DNA from 3 places in the Brevibacillus sp. AG genome. Region 3 is predicted to be linked to each of the others. Evidence: riboswitches for the same ligand, from Rfam matches in the RefSeq annotation. Region 3 holds a riboswitch; each other region holds the start of a gene.

Region 1 (3,275 bases), on a different contig from region 3:
TGGCTACCGGTGTTTTCACTTCATTAATGGATGCTTTGATGCTGGCAAGTTCTGCATCGAGATCATCCTTTTCCAGTTCAGACAAAGCGTTCTCCCAAGCACGGTTCGTTTGGCTCCATTGTCCACTCATTTGCGCTTCTGCTTCCATGCGCATCACTTTTTCTTCCATGCGGGCGAAGCCACGGCCTGCGGACTGATTGCCGATACCGACAACTGCTTGATTGACTTGCTTTTGTGTACGAGCTACTTGTGCACGTGCCATCAGTGTGAACCTTTTCGCACGCATTTTATAGAACTCTTCCTTCAGCTCAGCCAGCTTCTCACGCATTTGCGAAGCTGCCTCGGATGCTGACAGGTAAAGACCTTCGTATTCCGCTGCACGGCCTTCGTACTGCTTCTTGTCAGCGAGTGCTCGACGAGCCAACTCGTCTTCTCCCTCAGTCAAGGCGAGCTTGACTTGACGATCGCGTTTTTCAATCAGAGCATTGGCTTCATCCAATTGCTGGCGGAATTTCTTTTCCAGTGCAACCTGACGGGCAACCGCTACTTCAACTTGTCCGATTTCTACTTCCATGTCACGCATATATTGATTCAGCATTACTACCGGATCTTCCATCGAATCCAATGCATCATTCACCGAAGCTACTGTCAGGTCACGCAAACGTTTAAAGATACTCATTATTTTTTCCTCCTCATCATATCACATCATATTGTTCATCCAAAAGACTCTTGCGACGTAGCGTTATTGTTGTCTTCGTGTTACATGTTTCTCCCAAGTGTCTAGCGTATCTTCCTTTAATACTTTTTGGGCCCATTCACGCTCCCAAGTAGGTGGAGCTTGCTTTGGTTCTTGACTGGGACGTAGTAAGCGATATCCCAGATAAATTACCCCAATGGCCAGAAGCGCGTGAAACAGTAGGTCAAGCTTGCCAATCAGCATCAGGAACCCGAATAGAAAGACGAGGATTCCCCAAAAGCGTGAACCGGTTTGTCCCATAATCTTTTTGGCACCGTATATCATGATCACACCGGGAATGATGAACCCGAGCAAGTCTCCGATATCGATACCCACCAGATCTAGAAGAACCAACCCACCGACTAGCAGCAGAACCAGCCCGAGTAGAACTTTGCCAGACCGTTCGCTCATTACTCGCTTACCTCCATTCGTTTTGCATGTGGTGCTTGTGGAACGTTATGCCCTTATTGTAGCCCTCGGTATAGGCTTCCCATAACGGGCGTGCGGTTGGTTTTTCCCTCCGCCCTTGGACGGAGACAATTTCCTGCCCTAATCGGACGAGCTGTCGCGCAAGGCAGAACAAGCCTGCGTCGAAAGGCGGCTTGCTCTGTCGAACGAAAACGTTACAGCATTTGACGGTAATTTTGTGACGAATATGTGAACTAACGGATGAAAAAGAAGGAAAAAAAGGACTGGCGTAGAATCTTCGTAAGAGTGCGTGTAAAAAAACATCGAAAAATAGCCGAATTCCGCTTGGCGGAAACGGGGGAACCACGTTTTTGGGGTGAATGGTTGCTACTCCTAGCAGCCTAGGGCGTCCTTTCGACCGAACCCTTCAGCTAACCTCGTAGGCTCACGAAGGGAGCAGTTTCTTTTGCGCAAGGTGGTTTTATCTTTATTTATGGCTGGAATGCTTGCTATGGGGGCAGGCGCTGCACAGGCTGCTGAGGAGAATTCTCTGGGTGAAGTAGTCAGCGACTTGTACGGTACCCCTTACAAATCTTCCGGCTCGTCCAAAAAGGGCTTTGACTGCTCCGGTTTCACGCGCTACGTATTTGATGCGTTAGGTGTAGACCTGCCTCACAATTCTGCTTCCCAGTACGAATTAGGTACAGAGGTAGCCAGAAAAGATTTGCAGCCAGGCGATCTCGTGTTCTTTAATACGAACGGTCGCAGCATTTCTCACGTGGGTATCTACATTGGAGACGGCACATTCGTGCACTCGGAATCTGGTCGTGGAGTCGTCAACACCAAGTTGAACGATCCATACTACTGGAGCAAGCGTTATGTAGGCGCTAAGCGTCTCAGTGCTCCTGTTCTAGCGAAAGCAGAAACTCCGAAAAAGGAAAAAGCGGTGCAAGCTGCATCGTTGCCGGAAAAACCAGCTCAAAAATAGTCGTTCGGCAAAATAATAAAAAGCCAGGGACACAATGTCTCTGGCTTTTTCTGACGAAATTTAGTACCTGGTCTAAAGAGGTACCCTTACATATTAGAACAACTTAATAACTTACGGGGTTTCTTTCCCTGATGAGGTCAAAGCATGTTATGATAGACAAGACCCATTCTTTGAATGGTATTCCTTATTAATAGAAGTAACTGGGGGTTGTTCCGGTGAAAGATCACATTTTAATTGTCGATGACAATCTGGAGATTATTGAACTGCTAGAAGACATTTTGGAGAACGAAGGCTTCACCGTTTCCTCCGCAGAGAGCGGAGAAGATGCTCTCTCCCTGCTCAGCCAAGGAGAGCGACCTAACCTGATCCTTTTGGATATTATGATGCCCAACATGAGTGGCTACGAGCTCTGCTCTCAAATTCGCCGTGAGTGGGATTTGCCTATACTGTTTCTCAGTGCAAAAGGAAAAGCGGTAGATAAGGTAGTCGGCTTCGAAATCGGCGCAGACGATTACATCACGAAGCCTTTTGATACAGAAGAACTGCTCGCTCGCATTCGTGCCCACCTGCGTCGCTATGAGCGCATTCGCAAGCATACGGAAGAGCAGCCTGAGAAGGAAACAGCCTCTTCTCCGATTACCGTTTTGAAATTCAAGGACCTAGAAATTCATAAAGAAACGTATTCCGTTTATGTATGTAATCAAAAGATTGAGCTCTCTACAAAAGAATTTCAACTGCTCACATTCCTCGCAGAAAATGCGGGCATCGTCTTTACAAGAGAGCAAATCTATGACCGTGTCTGGGGATATGGTTATGGCTCGCTCAATACAGTGACCGTCCATATCAAAAACCTCCGGGAAAAGCTGGAAACAGAGCGTCAGTTTATTAAAACACAATGGGGGACAGGCTACGTATTTATCGGGGAGAAGCTTTAAATGAGCTTACGTAATAAAATTTTTCTCTCCTTCATTGCCTTGATCACACTCAACATCTTGTTGTTTAAATTTGTTTTTCAAGACATTATTGTCGCTCAACTCAAAAATGATCGGCATAATCAGTATCAGGCTGAGAAGGAAGCTGCAGAGAAGGTCATGCTCAATCAACTGCTTCTCGTCAGTAATTTCAAGGACCCAATCGAACGTT
Region 2 (3,275 bases), on a different contig from region 3:
GGAAGCAGTCGAGCTCGCTCAGAAGATGGGGATTGCCGAACCGGACCCTTCTTACGACATCGATGGTTGGGATACAGCTTCAAAGCTCACGATCTTGGCAAACGCCGCTTTTGGTGCGCAAGTAAATCTGACTGATATCACACGCGCAAGTATTCGCGAAATAACCTCGTTACAAATCGAGAACTGGAAAAAGCATACGAAGATTCCCAAGCTGATAGGAAGCATCCAAAAGGAAGCAAATGGCACACTTTCTATAGCAGTGGAGCTTTGTGCAGTGGATCTTACCCATCCATTTGCATCTGTATCAGGTACGACAAAAGCCATACGGGTAGAAACAGATGTCATGGGGGATTTATTGGTCGTTGGAGGAAAATCAGATCCTGTCGCGGCAGCAGCGGCTGCCTTAAAAGACCTTGAACATATCATTAGCAGATAGGTTCATTTGCATGTGCTTCCAGTGTTCCTTAGGAATGAGTCCTTTACAACCGCGAGCATACTAGGGATGCACCACAAAAAACGGCGAGGGGGCCATACGGATGAACCAATCGTCTGATGTCAATGCCGAGCTGCAGCAAGTATCTGCTTACCCAACCAAGCAAAAAATGAATCAAAAGAACGTCGCTTTGGTAAATGAGCAGGATAGCTGCTGCTGTACCCCCAAAAAGCAGGCATCCGAAGCACAGCAGGAATGATGCCTACACGAAAAAGCCGGGTCTCGATTAAGAGACACCGGCTTTTCATTTCGTACAATGCGTTTTATCCGATAAATTCTTGTACCCAGTAGCCATTTGTGACGCCTACACCAATTTTTGTGAACGCAGGGTTCATAATGTTTTGGCGGTGACCTTCACTGTTCATCCATTGTTGCATAACTTCTTGTGGACTTTGTTGTCCCATGGCGATATTCTCACCTGCAGTCGAGTACTGAATGCCATACTGCTTCATCATGTCAAATGGGGAACCGTACGTTGGGCTGTTGTGGTCAAAATAGTTGTTAGCAGACATATCTTGTGCTTTTGCCAACGCTACTTTGGACAATGCTGCATCCATTTGAACAGGCTTGAGACCTGCTTTGGCACGTTCTTGGTTCACCAAATCCGCGACTTGTTTCGCAAAATCACCAGTTTTTCCTTGTTCCGCTTGATTTACTGGTGCGGCAGGCTGAGTGACGTTATTTCTAGGTTGCGCTGGTGCTGGTTGAACTGGTGTTTGTTGTGCTGGTGCTTGTTGCACGGGTGCTGATTGAAAAGATCCTGGTTGAATTGGGTATGGTTGTACAGGTGTAGTTTGTCCTTGTTTTTGATAAAAGTTAAAGAACTGTTGTGCATTTGGTGCTTTTTGGAATTGTCCCATATTTTGACCCACATTGAATTGGAATTGTCCGTTCTTCAATGGGCAGTTAGATGCTGCGGAAGCAGAAGAAGCAAACCCTGTCAAAGCCAAGCCTAGACCAAGAGTCATCGCGATTGTAACAGAACCAAAACGTTTCATTAAACAAATCTCTCCTTTTTTTTGCCTACGAGGTTAGTTGTCGGATTCGGGTTGAGGAAACAACCCTACGCCAATTCGGCGATTCACCCCATGTGGAATTGCTCATCCACTAAAAAGTCCCCCGCACTTCCTTTTCAGAAAGTCTCGGCTTATTTCGTTTGGCATGAACAACGATATCAGACAATCCCAATCGAAATAAAGGAGTAATATATGGCAAAAAGCTAGAATCGTTGATAAATTAGGCTCATTTCGCTTCGTTTGATTGTTCCTTCCATGCGGTTAAGCCGCCTTCCAATGCATTTGCTTGAAAACCATGCTCACGAAGAAGAGCGGCAGCTTTTTGAGCCTTGTTACCTGTTGTACATACAGTAACAATCTGCACATTTTGCGCAAGTTTTTCGGTTTCTTCATCGAACGGCTTGTCCTGTTCTTTCATTAGAAGATAGGGTGCGTTTCGGGTCGATGCATTTTCGTGAACGAGGCTGCCGGTGATAAATTTCTCGACGTCGCGTACGTCCACTAATAGTACAGGCACTTTCTTTTCAAGCATTTCTGATAATTGAATAGTTGTCAAAGTATGATTTTGCAAATGAAATCCCTCCCAATGCTATTGTAACAGAGTATCGACTTCCCAGTATAAGGGTGAACGGTTGCTTTTGTTGGACAACCATGGTAGAATGAGATTGCTACTTGAAAAATTGATACCTAATCATTCATCGAGGTGTTTGTATGCTGATGGATAACATTTTTGAATCCCCGATTCACACTGGCGCGGTCATCGGAGCCGCAAGGATGGAAGAGAGGAAGGGCTTTCATTGTTTTAGGTTTTCAAAAGGTTTAGTTTTTAATTTTGCAGTTCCGTCCCATGACATTTGCATATTTGCTGAGTAGGTAAAATTCACATATCATGAAGGCATATCATAGCACATGATCTGGTATTCCTTCATGATATGTGAGCTTTATTTGCTTCGGTAAATATGACTAGCATATTCAAATTGAATTTTTGGAGGTTTTTTTAAATGCAAACGAACGGAACAGTAAAATGGTTTAACGCAGAAAAAGGTTTCGGTTTCATTCAAGTAGAAGGCGGAGACGATGTATTCGTACACTTCAGCGCAATCCAAGGTGACGGTTTCAAAACTTTGGACGAAGGTCAAAAAGTTCAATTCAACATCGTTCAAGGCAACCGTGGCCCACAAGCTGAGAACGTAGTAAAACTGTAAGTCTCCTTTTAAAAGAAACTGTCCTTTCGAGGGCAGTTTCTTTTTTGGCGTGGTCGTAGAAGTAAAATGTAATGCTCCCCGTTGTCAAGACACGATTTTTTGAGGAATAAGTTATGTCCTCCTTTTCGTAGTCCTAGTGTTTAGGATGCGATTTTTTCGATAGTATGGGCGGAAAATTGATCGGGTTTTGCTTCATTTAGAGATTGATGAGGGCGCTCCTGGTTTTAAAATTGGACATAACGAGCTATCTCTCTGAACTCTTAACGAACTTTATCATCAATACACCATCTTGCAGTTCGGCAGAATAACAATTTTCGTTTAAATTTTCAGTTGAATATTGATATTCGAGAATTGCATCTGCCATTTCTTGAGTGAATCTCCCCTTAAAATACGGTATATTTAGTTTAGTTCCAACTTGAAAATCTTCATCACAACAATTAATATCAATGTGTTCTATTATCGTTTTAACTGGATCGCTTAAATCAGCCCATTTTAAATTACATTGATTATTCACCACTTTCTTCCCCCTTAAAATTATCTTTTCATTACATCAGAAGTTAA
Region 3 (3,275 bases):
CTTCGGCCTACGCCCCGCAAGGGGTTAGACTGTCCGCTCCGAAATGAATGTCGGGAGCGCTTCAAAAGTAGAGTTTCGAAGATGTATTCGCAGAGGTTGAAGCTGACAACCCCCGCCATTCATTTCTACGTTGAGTTGGGCTCCAGAGGCGCTAGGACTGGAAATGTTCTTCTTCCCAAGCGACTATTGTTTACATCTTGAAAGCAGCATTCAAGGGGGTGCTTCATTAAATGCATGTAGAATCCCAACAGCTTGTAGAGGAAACAGGAGAAATAAGCGAAGATATTTGGACACACCTACCGAGGCGCAGTGAAAAAAAGAGAAACTGCCTTTAGCGTCCACCTCTGAGACACATCTTGAATGGACTACTTTGGACGCGGTTTCGCTTTTTTTCACGGAGCCAGGCACCACATGCTTCCCAGCAGGTGTTCCAAGAAGCTGAGCGTTTTCTCCTGTTTCCTCCCCACCCCACATGCGAGAGAGAATAACGCACGATTCCTTTAATCGAATGAGTAACCGAGAGCTAATCCAATCCGACTCATAAAGAAAGACAAAGTCCGGTTAAAACCGTGCTAAACGAACGTTCACAATAACTGGAAGCGAGCGTATAATCAAATCACGATCAAGCTTAATCAAGAAACAACACATACGGCCTAGTTCCGAGATTCTCGGAAGCGGGGGAACCAATCTTTTGGGGTTAATCCTGAGTGATCAGGAGGGATGAGGAAAAGTCTTCTCTGCCATCCTACCCGTCAGCTAACCTCGTCGGCCAAAGCAGGGAAGGTCATGGATGGATAAAGTCTAGGCATATAATACGCAACAAGGGGATTCCTTGCGGGCGTGTGATAGGCCGATGCAGGCTTTTTCTTTGGGACCTTTGTTCTGGAGAAAAAGGATGGATCGGCCTATTTTTTTATGGATATACCGATGAGCAGCTTACGCCATACAGACGTTATCGAAAAACGTGTGGATCGCTGGGAGGCAGTCGGTACGACATAAACCGCTGACAATCGAAATCAGGAAGACAGAGTACAGGGAGTCCTGAAAAGGGATGCCAGGTATTACGTAAGCCTGCGGATTTTTTACACGAGTAAAAATCAAGCGTGCATGCTTGGTTTTGCTGGAGTGTGGAAACTTCGCAGGCTTTTTGCATTTACGAAAAAACGAAAGATGAGGGATACCATGCCCAAAATGAAGGTCCATCAACTGACAAAAGTGTTCGGCAAGCAGCCCGAGCTGGCCTTGAAGCTACTGGCAGAAGGACGTACGAAAGAACAAATTTACAAGCAAACGGGCCAGTCTATCGGGGTGAATCAGGTCAGCTTTGAAGTCGAGGAAGGTGAAATCTTCGTGATCATGGGCCTGTCCGGCAGCGGCAAGTCAACCTTAATCCGACTGTGTAATCGACTGATTGACCCAACGAGTGGAAGCATCGAGATCGATGGGGAAGAGATCGTGGACATGAAGGCATCGGCTTTGCGCGAGGTGAGGAGGAAGAAGCTCGGGATGGTTTTCCAAAACTTCGCCCTGTTTCCGCAGCGGACGGTACGAGAAAACGTCGAGTTCGGTTTGGAGATTCAACAAGTACCACCAGGGCTCCGGCAAGAAAAAGCACGGGAAGCGCTTGCGCTCGTTGGGTTAACCGAGTGGGAAAATGCGTACCCGGATCAATTGAGCGGAGGGATGCGCCAGCGAGTCGGATTGGCGCGGGCGTTGGCTAATAATCCAGATATTCTCTTGATGGACGAAGCGTTCAGTGCACTGGACCCGCTCATTCGAAAAGACATGCAGGATGAGCTACTGGAGCTTCAGATGACGATGAAAAAGACGATCCTGTTCATTACACATGACTTGCACGAGGCGTTGAGGCTGGGTGATCGGATTGCCTTTATGAAAGACGGAAAGATCATTCAAATCGGCCGCCCGGAAGAAATCATGGCAGACCCAGCGGATGAATTCGTGCGGAAGTTTGTCGAGGATGCCGACCTGTCCAGAGTGCTCGTTGCTGAAAATGTGATGAAACGGGCAGAAGCAATCACGCCTGACAAAGGGGCGCGAGTGGCGCTGCAACTCATGATGGATAACGGCGTGTCCAGCTTGTACGTCGTGGACAAAAAGCGCACACTGCTCGGCTTGATTACGGCGTATGACGTATCACTCGCGATCGATACGGGGGATTCACTGGAGACGATTATGAAAACCGACCTCCCTACTGTTTCACCTGACGCACGTCTGCACAGTTTGTTCCCAATGATGGCAGACCTGCACATCCCGATTGCGGTAGTGGGCGAGCAGCAGCGTTTGTTGGGTGTCATCGTAAAAGGAGCGGTGCTAGGCGGGCTGGTAGGCAAAGTCAATGTCCAAGAACACCAGAGAGCAGAGGTGATGAGTGATGGACGTCGTGCCTAAGCTGCCGATTGGCGAATGGATGGAAGGGTTCGTGGAGGTGCTGGGCCAGTACAAAGGGGTATTGTTTGATCCAGTGTCTATCGTCATTTCTACGATGGTGACTTACTGTTCCACGGTTTTGGCGGAGATACCTTCGCTGATTCTCATCTTGCTGCTGGGGGCCGCTGCGTGGGTTTTTGCAGGGAGAGCGTCAATGGTCTTTACGGTTGTCGGACTTTCTCTCATTCACAACCTGGGGTACTGGGATGAAACGATGGAGACATTGGGACTCGTCCTCACTGCCACCATGATTTCGATCGCCATCGGGATTCCGGTGGGCATTCTTTGCGCGAGATACGATACGTTTCGCAATCTGGTCACGCCAATACTGGATTTGATGCAGACGATGCCAGCGTTCGTTTACTTGATTCCCGCGATCTTTTTCTTTGGCTTGGGTGAGGTGCCGGGAGTCATTGCCTCCGTTATTTTTGCTTTGCCGCCAATTGTGCGTCTCACGAACTTAGGCATACGTCAGGTGCCAGCGGAAATGGAGGAAGCAGCGGATGCCTTTGGCGCAACTGGGTGGCAAAAGCTCGTGAAAGTGCAACTGCCGTATGCGAAATCGACGATCTTGGCGGGAGTCAATCAGTGCATCATGCTCGCCCTGTCGATGGTGGTCATAGCGGCTATGATCGGGGCAAAAGGCTTGGGTGCAGACGTATATCGCGCCGTATCGCAAGTGGATATAGGAAGAGGATTCGAGGCGGGGCTATCCATCGTGATCATCGCTATCGTCTTGGATCGGCTTACTCAACATGCAGGAAAAAAGGAGAGAAACATATGATGAACAAAGCGGTTCCAGCTTTACTGGCAGTAATGATGGGAGC

Evidence for each region. Region 3 has a riboswitch for cyclic di-AMP ahead of POF51_RS27820 (quaternary amine ABC transporter ATP-binding protein). Riboswitches for the same ligand answer to the same signal wherever they lie in the genome.
Region 1: another riboswitch for cyclic di-AMP. It lies ahead of POF51_RS09115 (C40 family peptidase); the one in region 3 lies ahead of POF51_RS27820 (quaternary amine ABC transporter ATP-binding protein).
Region 2: another riboswitch for cyclic di-AMP. It lies ahead of POF51_RS01190 (CAP domain-containing protein); the one in region 3 lies ahead of POF51_RS27820 (quaternary amine ABC transporter ATP-binding protein).

What each region holds. Positions count from the first base shown of each region.
Region 1 covers NZ_JAQMYO010000003.1:51,783-55,057, forward strand. Annotated here, with positions in the region: gene POF51_RS09105 (PspA/IM30 family protein) at 1-679, opposite strand, end outside; gene POF51_RS09110 (LiaF transmembrane domain-containing protein) at 743-1,147, opposite strand; cyclic di-AMP (ydaO/yuaA leader) riboswitch at 1,467-1,606, shown strand; gene POF51_RS09115 (C40 family peptidase) at 1,611-2,132, shown strand; gene POF51_RS09120 (response regulator transcription factor) at 2,348-3,067, shown strand; gene POF51_RS09125 (sensor histidine kinase) at 3,068-3,275, shown strand, end outside.
Region 2 covers NZ_JAQMYO010000001.1:281,264-284,538, forward strand. Annotated here, with positions in the region: gene POF51_RS01180 (homoserine dehydrogenase) at 1-436, shown strand, start outside; gene POF51_RS01185 (hypothetical protein) at 537-692, shown strand; gene POF51_RS01190 (CAP domain-containing protein) at 757-1,491, opposite strand; cyclic di-AMP (ydaO/yuaA leader) riboswitch at 1,499-1,651, opposite strand; gene POF51_RS01195 (rhodanese-like domain-containing protein) at 1,736-2,080, opposite strand; gene POF51_RS01200 (cold-shock protein) at 2,511-2,714, shown strand; gene POF51_RS01205 (hypothetical protein) at 2,959-3,228, opposite strand.
Region 3 covers NZ_JAQMYO010000014.1:116,770-120,044, reverse strand. Annotated here, with positions in the region: cyclic di-AMP (ydaO/yuaA leader) riboswitch at 641-787, shown strand; gene POF51_RS27820 (quaternary amine ABC transporter ATP-binding protein) at 1,183-2,409, shown strand; gene POF51_RS27815 (ABC transporter permease) at 2,393-3,232, shown strand; gene POF51_RS27810 (glycine betaine ABC transporter substrate-binding protein) at 3,229-3,275, shown strand, end outside.